Regions from separate parts of the Staphylococcus sp. HMSC071G07 genome, predicted to be linked through region 3. Evidence: predicted binding sites of a transcription regulator. Region 3 holds the regulator's gene; each other region holds the start of a gene.
The links. The regulator Rex, encoded in region 3, represses fermentation and respiration genes when NADH is low (regulators of the CRP and FNR family bind a similar motif). The targets are predictions, from matches to a motif close to TTGTGAAATATTTCACAA.
Positions count from the first base shown of each region.

Region 1: the regulator Rex is predicted to act here: its motif matches at 4,367-4,384, upstream of HMPREF2802_RS07555 (DUF3147 family protein).
Region 2: the regulator Rex is predicted to act here: its motif matches at 1,894-1,911, upstream of HMPREF2802_RS09135 (nitrate/nitrite transporter).

Region 1 covers NZ_KV804768.1:651,138-659,127, reverse strand. Annotated here, with positions in the region: partial or broken gene HMPREF2802_RS12350 (MBL fold metallo-hydrolase) at 1-17, shown strand, start outside; gene HMPREF2802_RS07575 (amidohydrolase) at 135-1,316, opposite strand; gene HMPREF2802_RS07570 (glycine C-acetyltransferase) at 1,611-2,801, shown strand; gene HMPREF2802_RS07565 (hypothetical protein) at 2,876-3,316, opposite strand; gene HMPREF2802_RS07560 (GNAT family N-acetyltransferase) at 3,679-4,185, shown strand; gene HMPREF2802_RS07555 (DUF3147 family protein) at 4,585-4,947, shown strand; gene HMPREF2802_RS07550 (DUF3147 family protein) at 4,963-5,355, shown strand; gene HMPREF2802_RS07545 (TetR/AcrR family transcriptional regulator) at 5,324-5,875, shown strand; gene HMPREF2802_RS07540 (ornithine cyclodeaminase family protein) at 6,184-7,140, shown strand; gene HMPREF2802_RS07535 (M48 family metallopeptidase) at 7,230-7,985, shown strand.
Region 2 covers NZ_KV804783.1:71,221-79,210, forward strand. Annotated here, with positions in the region: gene HMPREF2802_RS09125 (sensor histidine kinase) at 1-945, shown strand, start outside; gene nreC (nitrate respiration regulation response regulator NreC) at 970-1,623, shown strand; gene HMPREF2802_RS09135 (nitrate/nitrite transporter) at 2,029-3,198, shown strand; gene HMPREF2802_RS09140 (Hsp20/alpha crystallin family protein) at 3,363-3,785, opposite strand; gene HMPREF2802_RS09145 (Hsp20/alpha crystallin family protein) at 3,913-4,278, opposite strand; gene HMPREF2802_RS09150 (nitroreductase family protein) at 4,632-5,261, shown strand; gene HMPREF2802_RS09155 (DUF3139 domain-containing protein) at 5,415-5,765, shown strand; gene HMPREF2802_RS09160 (EamA family transporter) at 6,060-6,956, shown strand; gene HMPREF2802_RS09165 (dicarboxylate/amino acid:cation symporter) at 7,237-7,990, shown strand, end outside.
Region 3 covers NZ_KV804774.1:14,177-22,166, reverse strand. Annotated here, with positions in the region: gene HMPREF2802_RS07885 (YeeE/YedE family protein) at 1-176, opposite strand, end outside; gene HMPREF2802_RS07880 (zinc ribbon domain-containing protein) at 455-1,390, opposite strand; gene HMPREF2802_RS07875 (redox-sensing transcriptional repressor Rex) at 1,510-2,148, opposite strand; gene HMPREF2802_RS07870 (ABC-F family ATP-binding cassette domain-containing protein) at 2,646-4,580, shown strand; gene HMPREF2802_RS07865 (MutS-related protein) at 4,946-6,580, shown strand; gene HMPREF2802_RS07860 (VOC family protein) at 6,901-7,323, opposite strand; gene tsaD (tRNA (adenosine(37)-N6)-threonylcarbamoyltransferase complex transferase subunit TsaD) at 7,399-7,990, opposite strand, start outside.

The DNA.
Region 1 (7,990 bases), on a different contig from region 3:
ATGGCGCAAATAGTTGAGTTTGAATAAAAATCTTTCTGTTCAAGTGAGATATAGAGTGAATAAAAAAGGAGTGAGATAACGCAAATCGCTAAGATTTTGATATCTCACTTCTTCACTAATATAAATGTATAAATCTACGCTTCCTCATTCTCGAACACATTTTCCAGATCAAGAATCTTTAAGAAAGTACTTAAAGTATATTTCAAAGCAGCCTCATCAATATCAAAGTAAGGACTGTGATGCGGATGCATCGTATCTTTCTGCTCGTTGCCACAACCAGTCAAGAAGAACCCGCCTGGTTTCACCGTTTGATAGTAAGAGAAGTCCTCACCAATCATCATCAAATCACTATCATGATAAATCAAGTTGAGATCTTGTGCTGCGTGTTTAATCGTTTCATAGCACTCGTGGTCGTTATCAACGGGAAGATAACCTCTAATGTATTCAAAGTCATACGTAATGTCATTGGCCACTGCTAGTCCTTGCAATAGTTTCTCCATCTTATATTTAATATGCGCTTGAATGTCTGTATCAAAGACACGAACCGTTCCGCGACAATATGCAGAGTCTGGAATCACATTATCTGCTGAACCAGCTTGAACCATGCCGAAACTAATCACCGCATGTTTTACAGGGTCAATCGTACGGGTCACAATCTTCTGTGCACTGAGAATAAATTCAGCCATCACAACGACAGGGTCAATCGTTTCGTGAGGCTTAGCGCCATGACCACCGCGACCATGAATTGCGATGTTAAACTCATCAGGAGAAGCCATCATCGCACCAGAGCGAGAATAGATAGTACCTGTAGGATAGCCAGACCACAAATGATTACCATAAATACGGTCAATGCCCTCAAGACAACCAGCTTCAGTCATTTCTTGAGCACCACCTGGCATGAGTTCTTCGCCATGTTGGAAGATAAGCACGACATTACCATTAAGTTGGTCTCTATGGGCCTCTAGAATCTCAGCTAGCGAGAGCAGAATAGCCGTATGACCATCGTGACCACACGCGTGACTCACACCGCTGTTGCGAGACTGGTAATGTGACTCTCTCGCTTCTTCAATAGGTAACGCATCGAAATCAGCGCGCAAAGCAATCGTCGGACCATCACCATGCCCTCTGAACGTCGCTACGATACCATTGCGACCCACAGGCTGTTGTACTTCACATGACAAATCATGCAGCTTACTCAAGATATAATCGTGTGTGTGATATTCTTCAAATGATAACTCTGGATATTGATGCAAGTAGCGTCGCGTTTGTATCATCGTCGCTTCGTAGTCGCGTGCAAGTTTGAACCAATCTGTCATGTTTATCCTTCTCCTTACTTAATTTCACCTCATTATAACACGATTTGCGCCTCTGCAGTAAGGTCTGACTCCGCCTTTTAAACGTGATAGTATTACCTGTAAAATAGACCGAGGCTATCATGATAAAAGCGCTTTCTGAAATGACCGTATTCGCTTTTCACTCAATATAAAATAGGGTATGATAAAGATGAGGTTAGATTTAATATCATGTATAACATACGAAAGGTCAGCGAGTTGAATCATCTCGCGCCTTGACTTTCATGGTTTGTTACACATAACAAAGGAGGACTATGAGTGGTACAATCACTACACGATTTCTTAGATGAAAATCTCAATTACTTGAAGGAGAACGGCTTATACAACGAGGTTGATACGATTGAAGGGGCAAACGGTCCTGAAATTCAAATCGACGGTAAGAAATATATCAACCTATCTTCAAATAACTACTTAGGCTTAGCTACAGACGAAGACTTGAAAGCTGCAGCTAAAGAAGCGATTGATAACCGCGGTGTTGGTGCTGGGGCGGTACGTTCAATCAACGGTACACTCGACATCCACGACGAACTTGAAGAAACACTTGCTGAATTCAAAGGTACAGAAGCAGCAATCGCATACCAATCAGGTTTCAACTGTAATATGGCTGCAATTTCTGCAGTAATGAATAAAAACGATGCTATTCTATCAGATGAGTTAAACCACGCTTCAATCATCGATGGTTGCCGCTTATCTAAAGCGAAGATTATCCGCGTGAACCACTCTGATATGGACGATTTAAGAAAGAAAGCGAAAGAAGCGGTTGAATCAGGCGAGTACAACAAAGTGATGTACATCACTGATGGCGTATTCAGCATGGACGGTGACGTTGCGAAGTTACCAGAAATCGTTGAAATCGCTGAAGAATACGGTCTACTCACTTACGTTGACGATGCGCACGGTTCAGGTGTTATGGGCAACGGCGCTGGTACAGTGAAACATTTCGGCTTACAAGATAAGATCGACTTCCAAATCGGTACATTATCTAAAGCGATCGGTGTTGTCGGCGGTTATGTTGCAGGTAGCCAACAACTCATCGATTGGTTGAAAGCACAATCTCGTCCATTCTTATTCTCAACTTCACTTGCACCTGGAGATACGAAAGCAGTTACTGCTGCAGTTAAAAAACTTATGGCATCAACAGAGCTACACGATAAACTTTGGGATAACGCTAAATACCTTAAAGAAGGCTTACAAAAACTTGGTTTCGACACTGGTGAATCAGAAACACCAATTACACCAGTTATTATTGGTGATGAAAAAGATACACAAGAATTCAGTAAACGTCTTAAAGATGAAGGTATCTACGTGAAATCCATCGTCTTCCCAACAGTGCCACACGGTACAGGACGTGTACGTAACATGCCTACTGCAGCGCATACGAAAGAAATGTTAGACAAAGCATTAGCTGCTTATGAAAAAATCGGAAAAGACATCGGTATTATTAAATAATTATCAAATGTCAAAGACATGAATCATCCCCCGTTCGCCATCTGTAGCGAGCGGGGGATTTGTTGTACTTTGATTTAGTGTTTCATCTTCTCTCTTGCTTCTCTTAACGCTTTACTTTGCATAAATGGAATAACGACCCAAATAATGTGTAATAATATCGTTAAGATAACGAGAAGGATAGGAATAAAGATTTCCATAATACTGATATCGATAATAAATGAAATAATGATAAATGCCGTGATAAACGGTAAGGCACAAACGACAACGAGTACCAGTAAGACGAATTGAAATACTTGTGTTGCGAAAGAATTAATTAAGTCTAATCCTATAATTGCTAGGTAGGCTAAGGTGATAATAATTAGAAGTACTACCAGCCATCCTTCTGAAATACCATTTTGACTCTCAATATGTTTTTGATAAGGCGTTAAAGTAGGTAGAATAAATAAAAACATTGTTGATAGCCATGCTAATATACCAAAGAATACAAACATGATTTTTGAATTATTGCTATTCATCGTAAACGACCTCCATTCATTTCTGTCTTTTCTGGAGTTGAATCGTAAGGTGGACTATCTTTCTTGTATATTACATAGCAAATTAATTTGTTCTCATTAGTAAATATACCCTTTTTCACAATATTAATTCATTATATAGTTTGCCTATAACGATATTTTTATTTGGTCATTTTTTGCGATGGTTATGGAAAATACTTGGATGCGCAGTATTGCTTATATCACCATGAGATACTTTTTGCTCATCAACTAACTTAAAGGGGTTGCATTTTACCTTAGAAAGTCTTAAGATGAGTTCGTTAGAATTAATGAGCTGTATGAAAATAAAAATTTCATAACGACTTAGCAGAAAGAGGGGTGTCAACATGGCTGAATTTAGAGAATTAACCATGGCGGATGAAGAACGTTATTGTGAATATATTAAAGAGTGGATCGATAATGACGAACTCGTTGTCCCACGTGTGACGGACATCGTGAAATACGATGACTTCGAAGACCTTGTGAAGTCACTCGAAGCGAATAAGTCGCATGACGAAAGTATCGATAATACAACATACTTCCTCATCGTTGAAGGAACGATCATCGGTGCGGCAAATATTCGTCATGACTTAAACCACAAATTGAAGAAAGTGGGCGGTCATGTTGGCTATGGCGTACGTCGCAGTTATCGTGGTCAAGGCTATGGAAGCAAGATCCTGAAGAAAGCGCTAGATTATCTATCACGTATCGATGTGAAAGAGGCGTTGGTGACTTGCGAGAAGTCGAATACATCATCGGCGAAAGTCATCGAGAAGAACGGTGGCGAAGAAATCGAGCCGAGCGTGATGGAAGACGGTACTGAGGTGCGTCGCTTTATTATTGAAATTGCATAAGATGATGTGAAGTTGGAGAACCTAATGCGAGCTGAGGCTTGTCATTAGGTTCTTTTTTGGTGGCAGGACAAGAAGGAGTCGTTGTTTTCGCGGTACTGCCTCTACAACGCGGACTTTGTCATTCCTCATGATCCACATTGTTCCCTTCTCATTAATTAACTCGATAATCGTCCATCAACTCTTGTAAAATAATTTAAAAAGCGCAGTAGAGATTTGGATTCATAAGGGTTTTAATTTTTATGAATTCTAGGGAGAAAGACAACACAAGTATAGATTTCTGGCTTCTTTCCTCAAGAAAGCCCTTACATTAAATTAACTATTTACATCCTACCGTGACGGCGTTATGATAATTAGTGAACGAAACGTATCGTTTTATAATAGAAGGAAGAAGGATGTAAGATGTTTGGCATATCACTCGTTAGTTTAATCTTGAGATTTCTAATAGGTGGGCTTGCCGTAGCGGCTGCATCAGTGCTCGCGAAGAAAGTCGGAGGTAAGATCGGCGGCATCATCGCAACAATGCCGGCAGTTTATCTTGCAGCAGTGATTGCGCTTGCGATTGACCATCGAGGACAAACGCTCGTCAACATGTCGATTCACTTAAGTTCAGGAGCGATTCTAGGTATTGTCGCATGTATCGTTACGGTATTTGTGACTGCCTATTATATAAAGAATAAAGGCTTCCAACGCGGAACCGTGTTTGCAGTCTTGTTCTGGCTCGTATTATCTTGTGCATTTTTCGGAATCAAACATTTAATGTAAGGAGAGCGAATGTCAGTGAAATCACTCGTCATTAAATTTGTACTCGGCGGCGCAGCAGTAGCCTTAAGTTACATTATATCTATGGTCATACCTTGGAGAGAGTTTGGAGGTATCTTCGCAACGTTCCCCGCAGTTTATCTCGTATCGATGTATCTTTCTGGATACGAATTCGGTGACAAAGTAGCGATGCACGTGAGTCGTGGCGCAGTCTTTGGTATGATAGGTGTACTAGCCAATATATTAGTGACATGGATCATGTTGACTTACACAGGCATGTGGTTATTGAGCATCATCGTCGGATTTATCGCATGGTTTGTCACTGCAATGATTGTGTTTGAGCTAGTCGAGTTGATAGCACATAGAAGAGGTGGCGCACATGGCAGGGAGACCCAAAGATCCCACGGTTAATCAGAAAGTATTTAACGCAATAGACGATATTTTAAGTAAACAACATTATCATGATATGACCGTTGATCAAATTGCGAATCAGTCCGGTGTATCGAAGACGACGATTTATCGACGTTGGTCTGACAAATCCTTTATCATCATCGATATGTTTCTCGAGCAGACCGAGACCTACAAACCCCATCCTGTGAGTTTGTACGACGACTTGTATCAGTTTCTCATTCACGTCATGCACATCTATAAATCCAATTTAGGCATTGCAGTGATGGAAATCTTGATCAATCAGTATCATAAAGAGGCCAAGATGCGTTTCATGGAGGCTTACTTTAGTGAGAAACGTAGCGTGCTCAAGGATATTATCGAGACATATACGACGATAGACGATGAAGATTTGTTTATAGATTTAATTTTCTCGCCGATCTATTTCAATTTGATTATTAAGCCTGAAGTATTAGATGAGGCTTATATTGATAAAATGCTCCGATTGATATTGAGAATGTACGAACTTTATCATCAACAGTAAGGTGCTTTGTGTAAAAGGGTTGAGCGCACATTATAATAGGAAGACATACGTTTAAAAAATGATTATGAATACAATAGCGAGCTGGAGTGTGATTACAGTCATACTTCAGCTTAATTTATATCAATTTGTTATCATAGAGATGAGTTAAATCACTTCTGTTTCAGGGTAGGATATCAGTAAGTGAAGTAGTGAACATGTGGGCTTTGTAGGTGCTTTAAAAGACGAAGTTCCAATGAACATTAATTTTACCCATACTAAGAGCTAAAAGTGCTCATACATAGAATTTAAGAAGAAAGGAAGCGAAATCGATGAGATATATTAGTGCCAAGGACCAACGTGACGTTATGGATATGAAAGAAGTCGTAAAGGTGACAGGACAAGCGTTACAGGCCTACTCAGAAGGAAAGACTGAGACGCCACTTCGTTACACATTACCTTTCAATGATGAGAACCGTTATTTAGTCATGCCAGCAATTTGTGATGAATTACAGGCAACAGGTGTGAAGATTGTCAGTTTCGTACCGGGCAATCCACAACGTGGTAAGCAAACAATTGAGGGTTCTGTAATGTTAACAGATCATGAAACTGGTGAAACACTCGCTGTACTCGACGGGGCATTTTTAACTAAAATCAGAACGGGCGCAATCTCAGGTGTCGCAACGCAGTACATGGCGCGCGAAGATGCTGACACGTTATGCGTCATTGGTACAGGCGAGCAAGCAGAAGGATTGATTGAAGCGGTGCTTGCAGTACGTGATATCAAATGTATCCAATTCTTCAACCGTACATACGAGAAAGCCGTGCGCTTTGCGGATGAAATGAAAGAACGTTTCGATCGCCTCGACACAGAAGTGTTTGAAGATGTGAATGACGCGATGAAAGGCGCTGACGTCGTAGTCACAGCAACGAATTCACCTAAACCGGTATTTGAAGGCAAATTAGATGCCGGCGTTCATTTAAATGCGGTAGGTTCGTTCAAGCCAGATATGCAAGAACTTCCAAGCGACGTCTTAGCTCACGCTCATAAAGTGGCTGTAGAGTCTAAAAATGCTGCGTTAGAAGAGACAGGCGACTTTATTGAAGCGATGAAAGCTGGCAAATTTGATGAAGATGCGCTTTACGGAGAACTCGGCCGTATTGTCAGTGGCGAACTTACAGGACGTGACAATGATGATGAAGTCACTGTCTTTAAATCAGTAGGACTCGCGATTGTAGATATTGTCGTGGCGCAATATTTCTATAAAAAGATGGCTGAAGAGAAATAAGGTTGAAATAGGAATGTATAGAATGAACTGTGATAGAAGGCGATTCCTAAGTTAATCTTCAATACTTTAATAAAGGGATTTTGTGATTAATGAGAATTGTTTCGTTAATACTGTTAATTATTATTGCTCTAGTTAAATTCGATATCATTCATTTATCTTTTATTAACGATGCGCAAATGAGATGCATCTTTATATTTGCTTTCGGTCTATTTGTCTATGCATTTGTAAAACCACATATAGACATCATTTTCTCGAATAAGAAAAAGGTAAGTAATGAATTTATTCAAAGAACTGTGCCTGAATTAAAGGATAAAGATATCAAAATAATATCTGCGGATGTACCATTAAAAGCTAATTTGTTCGCTCTGAAGAAAAGAAAATCTGCGATAATTATCGATAACCGTATTCTTAACCAACTATCAGATAAAGAGTTACGATTCTTTATTATGCATGAGTATAGTCATATCAGAGATAATGATCCGTTTAAAATACAGATCGCTTCTCTGTGTGCGATTGCACTAGTACCACTTATTGTTTCAATATTATTAGATATTTTCTCATTACCAAATAACGTTATAGCTATCATTACTTTCGTTGTGCTATTCGTTATTGTCTATCTTTCAGGTTTAGCGGGGGCGTTTAAGTATAAAAGACACATCGAGTTGAAATGCGATGCTTACGGATTTAAATTCGTTGGTAAAAAGGATATTAACAATGCATTTCAGCAATTAGCCAAATTAGAACCCATTAACAATAAAAAACGAGGCGCCTTATCCTCTCATCCAAGTCTAAATGAGCGTTTAAGGAATTTAGGTATAGCGTCTGAAGATGAGAAAAAGAATTAAAGTGA
Region 2 (7,990 bases), on a different contig from region 3:
GGCAAAGTAATTGATATGAATCCAGCAGCAAAAGAGGTTATTTCACCTGATAACAACTATAGTCAAATCACACAAACGCTTTGCAATCATTGTAGTACCTATACGGAAGATTATGATTTGCATACTTGTGAACAATGTTTTCTGAAAGAAGAGGACATTGAAGATGCGACATTCCAAGTCTATCTCAGAACCACAGAAGATCAATTTGAACCCTTTACAGCAAGTTATGAAATGATTGACGAGGAGAATGAGATTAGCGCGTTCACGTTACAGAACGTCTCACAAGAAATCGTACGCAAAGAGAAAGTCTATCAACGTACGATGATGAAGAAGACGATTGCAGCTCAAGAGAATGAGCGTAAGCGTATTTCTCGTGAACTCCATGATAGTGTGGTTCAAGAGATGCTTAATGTCGATGTTGAATTGCGTTTGTTGAAATATCAGCAATCGATGGAAGAATTAACGTCGAGTGCTGAGCGGATTGAAGGATTGATGTCACAGCTCATCGATGATATCCGTCATCTTTCAGTTGAACTTCGTCCTTCTTCACTCGATGATTTAGGCTTAGATGCAGCATTTAAGACGTATTTTAAACAGGCAGAAGCCAATTACGGTGTCTATATTGACTACGAGACGAATCTGAATGCGAAACGTTATAACAATACTATCGAGACTGTCGTGTATCGCGTTGTGCAAGAAGCGGTGTTTAACGCGATTAAATATGCAGATGTTTCCAAGATTAATGTGACGTTACATGAAGTAGGTCAGAAGCTGATTGCTGAAGTGGTTGACCATGGTAAAGGATTTGATAAAAGCCATCAACCTCAAGGCACAGGACTTGGGCTTTACGGGATGAATGAACGAGCAGAGTTAATCGATGCAGAAGTAATGATTGACACACAACTTGGTAGAGGTACCATCGTGACACTTGAAGTTCCAATCTAATGCAATATAAAGGGAGTAGTTAATGTGAAGATAATAATAGCGGATGATCATGCTGTCGTACGCACAGGCTTCTCTATGATCCTCAATTATCAAGATGATATGGAAGTCGTAGCTACTGCTGCAGACGGGGTGGAAGCGTATCAGAAAGTGATGACACATAAACCAGATGTCTTGATTATGGACTTAAGCATGCCACCTGGTGAATCAGGACTTATCGCAACGAGTAAGATTAGTGAAAGCTTTCCTGACACTAAGATCTTGATATTAACGATGTATGACGACGAAGAGTATTTATTTCACGTGTTACGCAATGGCGCAAAGGGTTATATTTTGAAAAATGCGCCAGATGATCAGCTCATCTTAGCTGTGCGCACCGTTTATAACGGTGAGACATATATTGATATGAAGATGACGACGTCGTTGGTCAACGAATTTGTCAATAACTCTAAGAATGACGATGCACCGACAAACGATCCGTTTAAGATTCTTTCTAAAAGAGAACTAGAAGTGCTACCGTTAGTTGCGAAAGGTTACGGCAATAAGGAGATTGCCGAGAAACTGTTCGTATCTGTAAAAACGGTAGAAGTGCATAAGACACATATTATGCAGAAACTCAATTTAAAAACGAAACCAGAATTGGTAGAGTATGCCATTAAGAAGAAACTTGTGAGCTTTTAGGCAGCTCATTGTTAATTCCTCTCAAATGACTGAAGTTGATGTTATTTGAGGGGGATTTTTAGTGTGGAGGAAATGTGCAATAGTAATGAAAGTACGATTGTATCCATAGTGACGATTGAAGCATTCTTGATCGAAGTGATTCAGCATTTCAAAGTTCGCATCTTTGTTCTCAACAGGAAAATATTACTTTATTCAACACGAGTTGCACCTGGCATTTAACCACAGTGAGTAGTATAGGGACTTTCCTTAATGTATTAAGGGAGAGTCCCTATGTTCATTTTTTCACAAAGTTACTAAACTAGAAGTGAAATCGGTACTTTGGTTAAGAAATATAGAAATGACCTCCTATTCACGTACTCAAAGTACTGATTCGTTATTAATTATGTTAAATGCAGGTGAATAATGATGAACAAACAAAATGGGAATTTCCAGTTAGGCTTACAGACTTTAAGCTTAATCGTTGGATTTATGGTGTGGAGTATTATCTCTCCAATTATGCCATTTATTTCTAAAGATGTTGCGATTACAGGTAGTCAGCTGTCGATTGTTATCGCAATTCCAGTCATTCTCGGTTCGATCTTACGCGTACCCTTTGGCTATTTAACAAATAAAGTAGGTGCGAAATGGATCTTCTTTATTAGCTTTATTATCCTACTCTTCCCAATTTTCTTCTTGAGCCAAGCACAAAGTGTAGGAATGCTGATGACATCTGGTTTCTTCCTAGGTATAGCAGGTGCGACGTTCTCAGTAGGTGTAACATCTATTCCTAAATATTTCCCTAAGGAGCGAGTGGGACTTGCGAATGGTATTTACGGAATGGGTAATATCGGTACGGCGATTTCATCCTTCTTAGCACCACCAATTGCAGGTGTAATAGGATGGCAATCTACAGTTCGACTTTATCTCATCCTACTTGCACTCTTTGCGATTCTCATGTTCTTCTTTGGTGACTCACAAGAACGTAAAGTACATGTACCTTTAATGGAACAGACACGTAAATTGATGGGTGATTTAAGATTATATTATTTAAGTTTCTGGTATTTTATTACTTTCGGATCATTCGTTGCATTTGGTGTCTTCCTTCCAAACTATCTTGTATCACATTTCCATATCGAAAGTGTGGATGCAGGGATTCGCTCAGGTATCTTTATCGCTTTAGCCACATTACTCCGTCCGTTAGGTGGAATTCTAGGAGACAAACTCAATGCGGTACATATGTTAATCATCGACTTCGTGTGTATCACGATTGGTGGTATTATTCTTGGATTATCCAATAATATCTTGATGTTCACAGTCGGTTGTTTACTCATCAGTGTGTGTGCCGGTATTGGTAACGGTTTAGTCTTTAAACTCGTACCACATTACTTTAGTAAAGAAGCAGGTACTGCGAACGGTATCGTCTCAATGATGGGGGGTCTCGGTGGTTTCTTCCCACCACTTGTGATCTCTCTCGTAGTATCTGTGACAGGTAGTTCACACTTTGCATTTATCTTGTTAGCAATCTTCGCGATTATCGCTCTCGTGACGATGTTACATTTGAGTAAAAGGGAACGAACTTCCGTACGCGTACAATAAGGTTATTTAAAGTTTATTAAACATGAAAAAGCCACACCATTCGCTGTTTTGGTGTGGCTTCGTATTATTATTTTTATTATTTATTCGACGGACAGACGTTCATGATGAACAAGGAATCACTATCAGGAGGGGGGGAGGATTAACCTATATACGTCTGTTTCTGATTAGTCAATTTGAATGTTAGAATTAGAGTTATCTTCTTTAGAACGTTTAGGGAGTGTCACGTTCAACATACCATTGTCATAAGATGCTTTGATGGCATCTTCTTGAATATTGTTGAAGGAGAATTGACGTTTCACATCTCTAACGCTGCGTTCGCGATGAATAACACGACCATTGTCGTCTTCTTCATTATTTTCTTCTGTTTGTTTACCTTCGATTGTAAGCACGTTATTTTCAAAGTTTAAACTAATATTTTCTTTCTTCATACCTGGAAGTTCTGCTTCTACTACATAACTGTCGTCTAATTCCTTGATGTCTGTAGTAATACCACCTGCGCTAGGGAACTGATCAAAGAATTGACGTCCTACATCTTTAAATAAATCACTTGGTTCCATATTGAAAAATGGTTTCATTTCAAAGCCCATAATTATCTCTCCTTTAAATATTTAATCAGGTCAGTTTTGAGGAAATTTGTATATCTATTATTTCCAATGTTTCTAACTCATTTTTTGCTTTCTCAATTTTGCTTTCTCAATTTCGATTTCCTTCAAATTAATCTATCGTAATTTCGGTTTTAGTTTGTTGTTTTGGTAGAGTCACTTTCAATAAGCCGTTGATAAATTGTGCTTTAATTTCTTTACTATCAATATTTTTAAAGATAAATTGACGATTCATATCTGTGATATGACGTTCTTTCACGTGATAATGTGTTTCGTCATTACTGTCATCCTCTTGAGATGCAATAATTGTTAGTACGTTATCTTCGTAATCAATATCTATATCTTCTTTATTAATACCTGGTAATTCAGCTGTAACGATATAATTGTCTTCTGTTTCGTGAACATCAGATTTAATTGTTCTAGGGAATAAACCTTGAATGAAATCTGTTGGTAAATGACGTCTTCTAGTTTGTTCCATGAGTGATCATCACCTCTCCTTTAACGTTACAACTACATTGTATATCAAAGGTCAAAGAAAGTCAACATCAAAATTTAACTTTTTTTGACTAATAGACAAGAGATGCATAACGACAGGTTTCAATTGACTTTTACCATTTAGAAAAGTGTTTGACCTTTGACCTGAAAGATTGAGGTGAGTGTTAAGAATAGTGGAATACGTAATGTCTTACATCAGTATAGCCAACGCCTTTCACTGAGGTAAATTTGTGATGAAACCGTGGAATGGTCCGTAGGCATATCTATTGAATAATGTCATTTGAGGCAGTAGAGTAAGCATGTATTTTTAAAATAGGTAAGAAAGTAGGTAAGAAGATGACTCAAAACAATAACTTTGATCAAATATTGAAAGGGAGAAAGTCCATTAAAGTCTTTGACGAGAATTACAAGATTCCCCGTGAAGAAATGGATGAAATCATAGAGAAAGCAACACTTGCGCCGTCGTCAGTCAATATGCAACCGTGGCGTATGGTGGTAGTTGATACACCTGAAGGTAAAGAAAAGTTGCGCCCGTTGATGAGTATGAACACGCGTCAGAATGATACGTCTTCAGCGATGATCGTCATCTTTGGTGACCTCCATAACTATGAGCATGCAGAACATATTTACGGTAGCCAAGTTGAACGTGGATTTATGACTGAAGAGATTAAGACGCAGTTTCTTGACTGGGTCGTACCTTATTATAAAGGATTAACGACTGAACAAATGACGTCGATTGTTAACATCGATAGCAGTTTGATGGCGATGCAGTTGATGCTCGTTGCGAAGGCACATGGCTACGATACTAATCCGATAGGTGGTTTCGATAGAGCGAACATGGCTGCCTGCTTTGATATGGATCCAGAGCGTTATATTCCTGTAATGGTTCTCGCCATAGGTAAAAAGGCGCAAGAAGGACATAGTTCATATCGTATGCCAGTCGAATCTGTACGTCAGTACTTCTAAGTGTAGTGAGAAACGACTATTTTGTTACAAAGTAAAGTCTTATCTTTCATTCTAATCGTGAATCCGTCATAATGGATAGTGAATATAATGGAAAGATATGCGCTGATCAATGATGTAAGTCACGATGATTGATTGCGCTAAAGGAGTTCTAGAATGAAGACATTTATTAAAATACTTGGTCTATTAGTCTTATCGCTCGTCTTAGCGATTGTGCTCTTCTTTGGTTTACGTACGTATCAAGGTCACAAGAACCTTGAACTTGTCGATAAATATTTGACACAACATCACTTAAAGGACAAAGTGACATCGGAGAAGACACTTTATAGTGCTAAGAAAGGGCTCTATTATAAAGAAGTGAAATTTAAAGACGATCCTGGCAAGACGTATGTCATTCAACCTGTAGCCACTTACAAAGGTATTGTAGTTCAAGGTTTCGATACAGAAACGAAGAAGACAGATAAACATGCGAAACACCACAAATTTGATCCTGACTATAAACCTTGATGTAATGTAGAAGAAATAGTGCAAATGAGTTGTGCTATTGGAAGTATAATGAGAGAAGATTACTCAGCGCTCTGGTGAATTGAGAAGAGGTTTCTTGATTCATTAGGGCGTATTTTTGTGTGCATAAAATGAGTGGTTAGTAAACGACGGCGTGACGCCATTTATTTCGATGCTTCATTGAGTAGTTTCAAGTTACAAAATAATATTTCTATATTCACATTATTCTATTGTGTTGCTAAGAATTAAGGTGTTAAATTAGTATTAATACAATGAATAAGAAGGGTGGCGACTATCTTGAAACAACAACGCCTATTAGGATTTGTCTTAGTTATTACAGGTGCGATACTTTGGGGTGTCGGTGGCGTAATGTCACAATATCTCTTTCAAAAAGCTCATATTTCTGTCAATTGGCTAGTGGCAGTTCGTTTACTCATTTCAGGTGTACTATTAATAATGATTTCTGCACTAACGAACGGTAAACGGACTTTTACTTTATGGCGCTCGAAGCACACCGTTTTTCAAGTGATTGTCTACGGTATCCTCGGAATGTTAGCCGTACATTACACTTTTATGGCATCAATCAATTATGGTAATGCGACAGTCGCAACGTTGCTACAATACTTAGGACCTGTCGTTATCATCCTTTATCTCGTCTTACGTAAAGTCATACCACTTCAATTTAAAGAAATTATGGCAGTGATCCTTGCACTTGTTGGTTCTTTCCTATTATTAACGAATGGCTCAATTTCTGAATTATCCGTGCCATTACCAGCTATTTTCTGGGGTCTTGGATCAGCTTTCGCCCTTGCATTCTATACGCTTTATCCAGCTAAATTATTAGCGCAGTGGGGCTCTGTTAATATTGTAGGATGGGCGATGTTGATCGGTGGTATCGCACTCTCGATCTTCTACCCACCATGGGATGTCGATACGGCAGGATGGACGCCGTTCATTTATGTCCTATTATTCTGTGCTATTATCTTTGGTACGATGTTCGCATTCTGGTTCTTTATCGCCAGTTTACAGTATCTTTACCCACAAGAATCCAGTTTATTAGGTACGATAGAACCATTAACTGCCTTAGTAGTGTCTGTGATTTGGTTAGGCGATAGCTTCGGTCCTTGGCAATTATTAGGTGTAGGGATGATTATCTTTATGGTCGTCTTTTTATCTGTTTTTAAAAGTAAATGATGTAACTCAAATATAGAAATAAGCGATTATAGTTCAAATTAGGTTCATGAATAAAAGCTATCTCTATCATCGAAAATATGAATACGTTGACATAATTAGGGTTGTAGACGATGGAAGTATAGCGGATTCGAATATCGACAATGTCATTTAAATATTCACTTTAAGTGTAATTAATACGTATATAGTTTAAATAGTAAATAAAGAATGATAACTTTGATATGCTAAAATGAGGTTCTTTGGTATAATAAAGGAGGTTGTTAAAAAAGGGGGAAGAACCTACATGAAAATATTGAAAAAAGTCAGTTTACCAATGCAAGTCACAATAGCCCTCGTATTAGGTGTGATCGTGGGACTGTTACTCTATGGTCATACTGAACTCGTCAACTACATTAAACCATTTGGCGATATCTTCTTAAATCTAATCAAGATGATCGTGATACCTGTCGTGTTCTGTTCTTTAGCACTTTCCATCTCAAATATCGGTGAGTCAAAGAAAGTCGGACGCTACGGTGCAAAGACGATTATCTACTTTGAAATTATTACAACAGTTGCAATAGCTTTAGGTATTATCTTTGCGAACATCTTTAAACCAGGTGTGGGACTCGACAAAGATAAACTCCCTAAAGGTGACATCTCTACATACGAAACAAATGCGAAACATGCAGAGCAAGCTTCTTCCTATGGTCATCACTTTATCGATACCATCGTGAACATTGTTCCTAAGAACCTATTTGAAGCTTTAACATCTGGCGAACTGCTACCGATTATCTTTTTCGCGGTATTCTTCGGTTTAGCCTTATCCGCTATCGGTAACAAAGCTGAACCTGTTAAAAGTTTCCTTAACGGAACATTAGAAGCGGTCTTCTGGATGATTAATAAGATCTTGAAATTAGCACCAATCGGTGTATTCGCTTTTATTTGTACGACAATTATGACATTCGGAGCGTCAGCACTTTTACCACTATTGAAACTACTCTTAGTTGTAGTCGGCTCCATGATCTTCTTTGTCGTTGTCGTACTCGGCTTTGTTGCAT
Region 3 (7,990 bases):
AATGTAAATAGCCCAATACTTTGAACTGCAATGGCAATTAATAACGCGTAGAACATCTTGTTGTTCTTCTGGACATACATGTCACGGAATCCACCAGCGAGACAGAATCTCGTACGCTGCATAATAAACCCGAGTAGTATACCGACGATAATCCCTGTTAAGATCAACCAGTTCATAACTTCACTCCCTATTCCCGATAAAACTAATATGATTAATAACAATAATAATACTATAATATTACTATTTCAAGACTTCTGTCTAACATTATTTTTGATATATTTCGTGTTTGAGATAAAAGTGAAGATGTATACTATCAAAACGAGTGACAAGCTTGCTTCAGCGCATAACAAAAGAGCGGAACCTTAATGAGTTCCGCTCTTTGAATAAAATATATGTTCATTTGTGCTGGTGACATGAGCCTTTTAACCCTAGCTACATCGTCAAAGTTCTTAAATTAACGATCTAGTTGGTCAATATTCTCAATTGTCTTCACTGAACCACCGTCAACAGTTACGACCACACTAAAGTTATTTGTCGTATCTGAGTCATATACGAGGTCGTCACCTTCGTAATCGTCAGGTTCACTATACACATCGATGTACTCACTCTTGCTGACACCGTGAGGCGCAATCGCAACTTGTTCAACTTCATCGTCATCATTGTAGTAAACGGCTAGATCATGATACTGCTTGAAGACGTGGTCGCGTCCATCGACTTCACCTTCAGGATGGCCAAGTTTCTTCTCAACTTGCTCTCTCGACATACCATTATTAATACCGTTGTAGCCTTGTTTAGATGGTGCTTTCATATAGTTTTTATCAAAGTGATCACTGAATACGTCTACTTTTGCTGCATCAGGGTCTGTCGGATTATCTGCTGGGTCGTCCTTTTTATCCTTATCGCTAGAACTATCATCAGAATCACTAGACTTCGATTTGTTTGAGTCTTTCTTAGATGCATGTTGTGACTGCTTGTGATCGTCTGATTTGTTCGTATAGTGATCATAAAGTTTATAGGCACCAAAGATGAGCGCTGCAAGAATCGCTAAGAAGATGATTGTTGAAATCACAATCCACACTTTAGAGCCGCCTCGTTTGTCTGGCTCTTGTTGATATGTATGTGGTGTTTGACGTGTTTGTTGATGTGCGCCATAAGATTGAGAAGCCGAAGACTGTGTAGCTTGATGCGCACGACCTTGGTTGCCGCCTTGATGATGTTGTTGCTGTGTAGATGTGTGTTGAGAATCATGTTGTTGTGATTGTGTTTGTTCCTTATCTTGATTTTGTGATGTTTGTTGAGAAACATTTGCATTTCTGAGTGGTGCGCCACAATTTACACAGAACTTTTGATTTTCTGAGTTTTTATGGCCGCAATTGGTGCAGAAGACCATTGTTATACATACCCCTTTCAATCGTATTACGAAAAATGTGACATTTATTTTTAGAGCTAATAAAAATAGGATAATAACAGAATGTAGTAATCATTATCCCATTCTCACTAGCTTTAATCTTAACTTTGATAATTCTTCATAAAGAATAGTAGTGACTGCAATTCGATACCTAAATCAATTTGATGAACTTGCACAGATTCTGGAGTCTCAATACGTGCAGGTGAGAAATTCAGAATTCCCTTGACCCCTGCTTCCACCAATTGATTGGCGACATGCTGAGCTGCAGATTCAGGTGTCGTCAGAATCACCACATCTATCGCTTCATGCGCCAAAGTCTCTTGCAGTTGATCCATATGTTTTACAGCAACACTACCGATTTGTTTGCCGATAATCTCATCTCGGATATCAAACGCCTCAGTAATCGTCATTTCATCATGGATAGAGAAGTTGTACGTGAGTAAGGCTTTACCGAGGTTACCGACACCGACGAGAGCAATCTTAATATCTTGGTTCTCGTTAATTTCATTTTTAAAAAAGTTTAACAAACTATCGATGTTATAACCATAGCCTTTCTTGCCTAACTCTCCAAAGTAGGAAAAATCACGACGTATCGTTGCTGAATCTATATTTAGACCCTCGCTAATGGTCTTAGAATTAACTCGATCAATTCCCTTTGCTTTCAAGGTATTGACGAATCTATAATATAAAGGTAAACGCTTTAAAGTAGCGCGAGGAATCTTATCGCTATGAATAGCCATTTGGGCTTCCTCCTCAATATGAGTCTTCTATTAATAGAACTATTACTCTTAGATAAAAATTAATGGTTATAGTAATAGAGATGTACAAGTATAAGTTACATATTTTGAAACACTTACACTTTAACACTTTACTATTACTACTATTTTTATCTTTATGAATGGTAAATAGAATTAAATAATAAGCAAAGAAGATATAATTATTTCTTTGCCCTTAGTAAGAGTCAATTTGGATTTCGTTTTCCCAAGACGATTTGACACGCTTGAGAGATTAAGATCACAACGAAAATCCATTTTTGGAGCTATACAAGCGACAAAAATTAGTTGAGTGTGATCCTCTAAGCAAGGGAAAATCGTCAAAGTGAAAACGTGTTATTTTTTCTATTTTACCCTCAATCTAAAAAATATTATACCTTAATACTTTATGAAAATAAACAACTCTTATTTTATCCAAAACCTTAATAATGTAGAATATGAAAGTGAGTGAGGTGCAAAGCAGAATGATTCTATTACAACTCAACCATATTACTAAATCATTCGACGGCGAAGACATCTTCAATGATGTCAATTTCGAAGTAAAAAGCGGCGAGCGCATCGGTATCGTTGGACGAAACGGCGCCGGTAAGTCCACATTAATGAAGATAATTGCTGGCGTAGAGGACTATGACTCAGGTCACATTTCCAAAGTGAAAGACTTGAAACTTGGTTACCTCACCCAACAAATGACGCTCGATACAGAACAGACGGTCTTCGAAGCCATGTCGCAACCGTTTGAATACATCATTTCATTAGAAGAACGTATGCGTGAAGAAACAGAGTGGCTCGCTCAACACGCAGACGACTACGAAAGTTCAGAGTATCAAGAACATATTGCGACTTACGAGAAACTCTCTAACGACTTTGAGCAGCGTGAAGGCTACCAATATCAGAGCAAGATCAAGACTGTGCTACACGGTTTGTCCTTTACGGAGACAGATTTCGACCGCCCTATCAACGACTTTAGCGGTGGTCAGAAGACGCGACTCTCTCTTGCGCAAATGTTGCTGAGCGAACCTGATTTGCTCCTTCTTGACGAGCCGACCAACCATTTGGACATGGAGACGACGGAGTGGCTCGAACAATATCTTAATTTCTTTAATGGCGCCATCGTTATTATCAGTCATGACCGTTACTTTTTAGATAAAATTGTTAAACAAATCTACGACGTCTCACTAGGTGAAGTGCGTCACTATCATGGCAATTACAAACAATTTATCGAACAACGTGACAAATATTACGAAAAGCGCATGCAAGAATATGAAGCACAACAAGCAGAGATTAAACGCTTAGAAGACTTTGTAGATAAGAATATTGCCAGAGCTTCTACGAGTGGTATGGCTAAAAGTCGTCGCAAAACCCTTGAAAAGATTGAAAAAATCGATAAGCCGATGCTCGATGCGCGGAGTGCTAACATTCAATTCGACTTTGATCGCAATACGGGTAACGATGTCTTTCATATACGTTCGCTTGAAATTGGTTATAATCAACAACCGATTACTCAACCGATTAATTTAGAGGTCTTTAAAGGCGATCACATTGCAGTTATTGGACCGAACGGAATTGGTAAGTCAACGCTCATCAAGACAATTGCTAATCAACAACGAGCACTAGGCGGAGAAATTACGACTGGCGCTAATCTTCGCATCGGTTACTACGATCAAAAACAAGCTGAGTTTAAATCGAATAAGACGATTCTTGATTACGTGTGGGATCAATACCCTACTATGCCAGAGAAAGATATTCGTGCGGTACTTGGCCGTTTCCTCTTTGTACAAGAAGAAGTTAAGAAAGTTATCAACGACTTGTCTGGTGGCGAGAAAGCGCGTCTTCAACTTGCGCTCTTAATGCTTGAACGAAATAACGTTCTTATCTTAGACGAGCCGACGAACCATTTAGATATCGATTCTAAGGAAATGTTGGAACAAGCGTTAAGTGGTTTCGAAGGAACGATTATCTTCGTCTCCCACGACCGTTACTTTATCGATCAACTCGCGAATAAGGTCTTCGATCTAGACACGTCAGGCGGTTCGCTCTATCTTGGGGACTATCAATACTATGTTGAAAAGTTAGAAGAGAAGGAAGCGTTGGCTGAACATCGTAAGCAAGGTTCAGCATCGTCAGAACCGCAAGAGACTGCCGCTACTTCTAATACTTATCAAGATCAGAAACAGCGTCGCAAAGAGCAACGTCAAATCGAACGCCAAATTAATGAGTATGAAGAGACGATTACCAAATGTGAGACGGAAATTGAACTTTTAGATGAACAACTTACCCAACCCGATATTTTTAGTGATCCTGAAAAAGCAGCTGAAATAGCCGAACAAAAATCACAAATCGAACACACGTTAGAAGAAGCGATGATCAATTGGGAAGAATTACAAGAAAAATTGGATTAATTGTCACATAGAAGAAAGCTGAGATAGTAAAATTATGCACTGTCTCAGCTTCTTTTTTTTACATTTTCCACTATTACTTATACACACCCAAAACCCTTTAATGATACATATCCACAAAGTTATCCCAATTATCCACAAGTAATATGTAACTATCTCCTCATTTTTATCCATAACTTACTCACCCTCATACACAATTTCATACATAAGTTATCCACAAGTTGTGCACTTTGTGTTGATAAGTACGCACGTTCCCTATTGACATTTCTTAGAATTCGCGTCTCGTTTCTTTATTGGAAACTTGATTGTATTTGTAATTTATCTTTGTCATACTTTAACTATCGATTATAATCAAGAAACAGAAAGGAATGTTTATCGTGTCCGCATTATTGTGGATTTATCTCGCGATTCTCATCGCATTGATCATACTTGCGATCGTTGCCCAAATGACGATTAAAGCGATTGAGACATTGAATCTTAAGAACGCTATTCAAACGCTTTGGAACCGCAAAGCACCTCTCGAATCATTTATTCGACCTAATCATCTGTACGATCATCTCTACCTCAAACATCTTAAGCAAGATCCACACCAAGAAAGTCAATACATTGATAATAAGACGTGGTCAGACTTAGATTTGGATGAATTGTTCCAACAACTCAACTTTAACTTCTCCGCAATTGGCGAAATGCGACTGTTTGCCACGTTACGTGGAATGTACGCCATTGAAGACGAACAACTGATTGAAACATTCAAGAAACATCGCAGTTTTCGAGAATTTGTTTCTCTGAAACTGGCACAAATCGGTAAATCCGTTTACCCGAAATATCCTGACGAAATTCAAACTATTCCTCGTCAGACGTTACATATGCTGAGTCCTATCTTTCCATTTATTGGACTCATCGTTATCCCATTTTCAGTTCCATTGGGAGGATTTATCGCAATTGCCGCATTGATTTACAACGTCTTTCTTTCTAGTAAGTTAAAGAAGAGTTTCGAAGACGAGCTCAATTCCATGTATTATACGTCCAATGTGTTAAAACGCGCCCGCGCCATTTCTTTACATGACGAAGCGCCACATTTAGATGTTAACTTTGGTCATTTTAAAACGGCACGTTACCTCAGTGGTATTGTAGGTTCTGCCAGTGGTGCAGATGAAGCGGCTATGCTATCAAATGTTATCAAGAGCATGTTTAATCTTGACTATGTGCTCTTCCACTTGATTCAACAAAGTTTCAAAGAACACGAAGAAGAAGTGTTGGCTTGTTATGACTATATCGGTATGATGGACAATCATTATTCCATCGCACTATGGCGTGAAACGTTGGATACGCAAGTTAAACCAGAAACTACAGACCAACCAACTATTGATTTCAATGGTATTATTCATCCGTTACTGCCGGATGCCGTGCCAAATGATCTTAATATTCAGCAGCACATTTTACTGACAGGTTCAAATGCATCAGGTAAATCTACCTTTATGAAAGCTGTAGCCATCAATTTGATTCTGGCTCAGTATACGAACACCGCACTCGCGGAACGTTTCGTCTACAAACCGGGTCACATTTACACGTCAATGGCTAACCAGGATGATGTGATGTCAGGTGACAGTTACTTTATGGCAGAAATTAAATCCGTCCGTCGCTTGTTCAATTTACCAAGTGACCACTTCAACTACTGCTTTATTGATGAAATCTTTAAAGGGACGAATACTACTGAACGTGTCGCAGCTTCGGACTCAGTGCTTGCCTATCTCGCTGCACAAGACAACTATCGTATACTAGCGGCTACGCATGATATTGAGCTAGCAGAATGGCTGCAACAACAATATGCGAACTACCATTTCAACGAAGATATTCAAGATGACGAGATTCACTTTGACTATAAGATTAAAAAAGGTAAAGCAAATACACGCAATGCCATCGAATTGTTGAGAATTACAGACTTCCCAGAACGCGTATATTCAGACGCCAAAGCCAATACAAAGAAACTCGAAGAATCATAAATTACAGAATAAAAAAACATATTAAAGTTGATTCGGCGTAATTAGAAAAAGGGAAGATGTAGATTTATTCATTTCTCTTCTTCTCGAAACATAATTAGTTGATTAAATGCGGATAGGGTATTAAATCGAACCAATTCACTATTAAAATATTTTTTCAATGTGGACTCGAGACTCTTGAGGGATCAAGGGCACAGCGAAAATCCATTTTTCGAGCTATTAAGCGAGAAAAATTAGTTGAGCGTGACCCCCTAAGAAGCGAGAGTAAAACATTGAAAATAAAATATTAACATAATCTTTTAAATCGAATTATTTATATACCTCTATTCCGCATTAATCATCCACGTTACACCAAAAGGATCATTAAAGATACCATATAATTTCGACCAAGCCGTCTCGCCTAACGGAATTGACGCTTCACAGCCGCCTTCAATAGCTCGGCCATAGAAATCAATCGCGCGTTGACGATCCGCTTCATCATCATAATTAAACGTCAATGAGACAATTGCACCGCTGTTATCAATCTTACGATGCTTATAAGTATCGCTGCAATAGAACGTCTCACCCATAATTTCAAACGACGCATGCATCGTGAAATCATCATCTGCTTTATATTCATCAGGCATATCTTGAAAGCGCGCATCATCGCCGCCAACACGACGTATATTTGTCGCTCCAAGATGTTTCTCATAGAAATTCAAAGCTGCTAAGCTATTTCGGAAGTTAAAGTATTGAATTGCACGCATAACAGTCTAGCTCCTTTCTTCGTATTAGTCTGTTATACCCTTTCAGTGCTTTAACTATGCCTGTACTACAAATCGCTATTCACCGACTTCTTCAATATCAATACTACTACGTCCATTGAGCGCCATGTCAGCGCGCACATCATTAAGATAAAGATAATATGCAGCTGCCCCAATCATCGCAGCATTATCTGTACAGAGTTTCGGACTTGGTATCGACAGTTGAATCTCGTGTTCCTCACACGCTCGTGTCATTTCACGTCTCAAGCCACGGTTACTTGCTACGCCACCTGCGACAATCAGATACTTCACATCATATGTTTCACACGCTTGAATTGCCTTTCCAACAAGTACTTCGACCACACTGTTTTGGAAACTTGTTGCGATGTTTGCAGCATTCACTGTCTCGCCTTTTTGTTTTAAATTGTGTTGTTTATTGATTACAGCACTTTTTAAACCACTAAAGCTGAAGTCAAAGCTGTCCTTCTCTAGCCACACGCGAGGAAAGTCATACGTATCCTTACCTTCTGCAGCAAGTTGATCCACTTTAGGGCCTCCTGGATAACCGAGACCAATCGTACGCGCCACTTTGTCATACGCCTCACCCACAGCATCGTCACGCGTCTCTCCTACGACTTCGAAAGAGAGATGGTCTTTCATGTAGATGAGT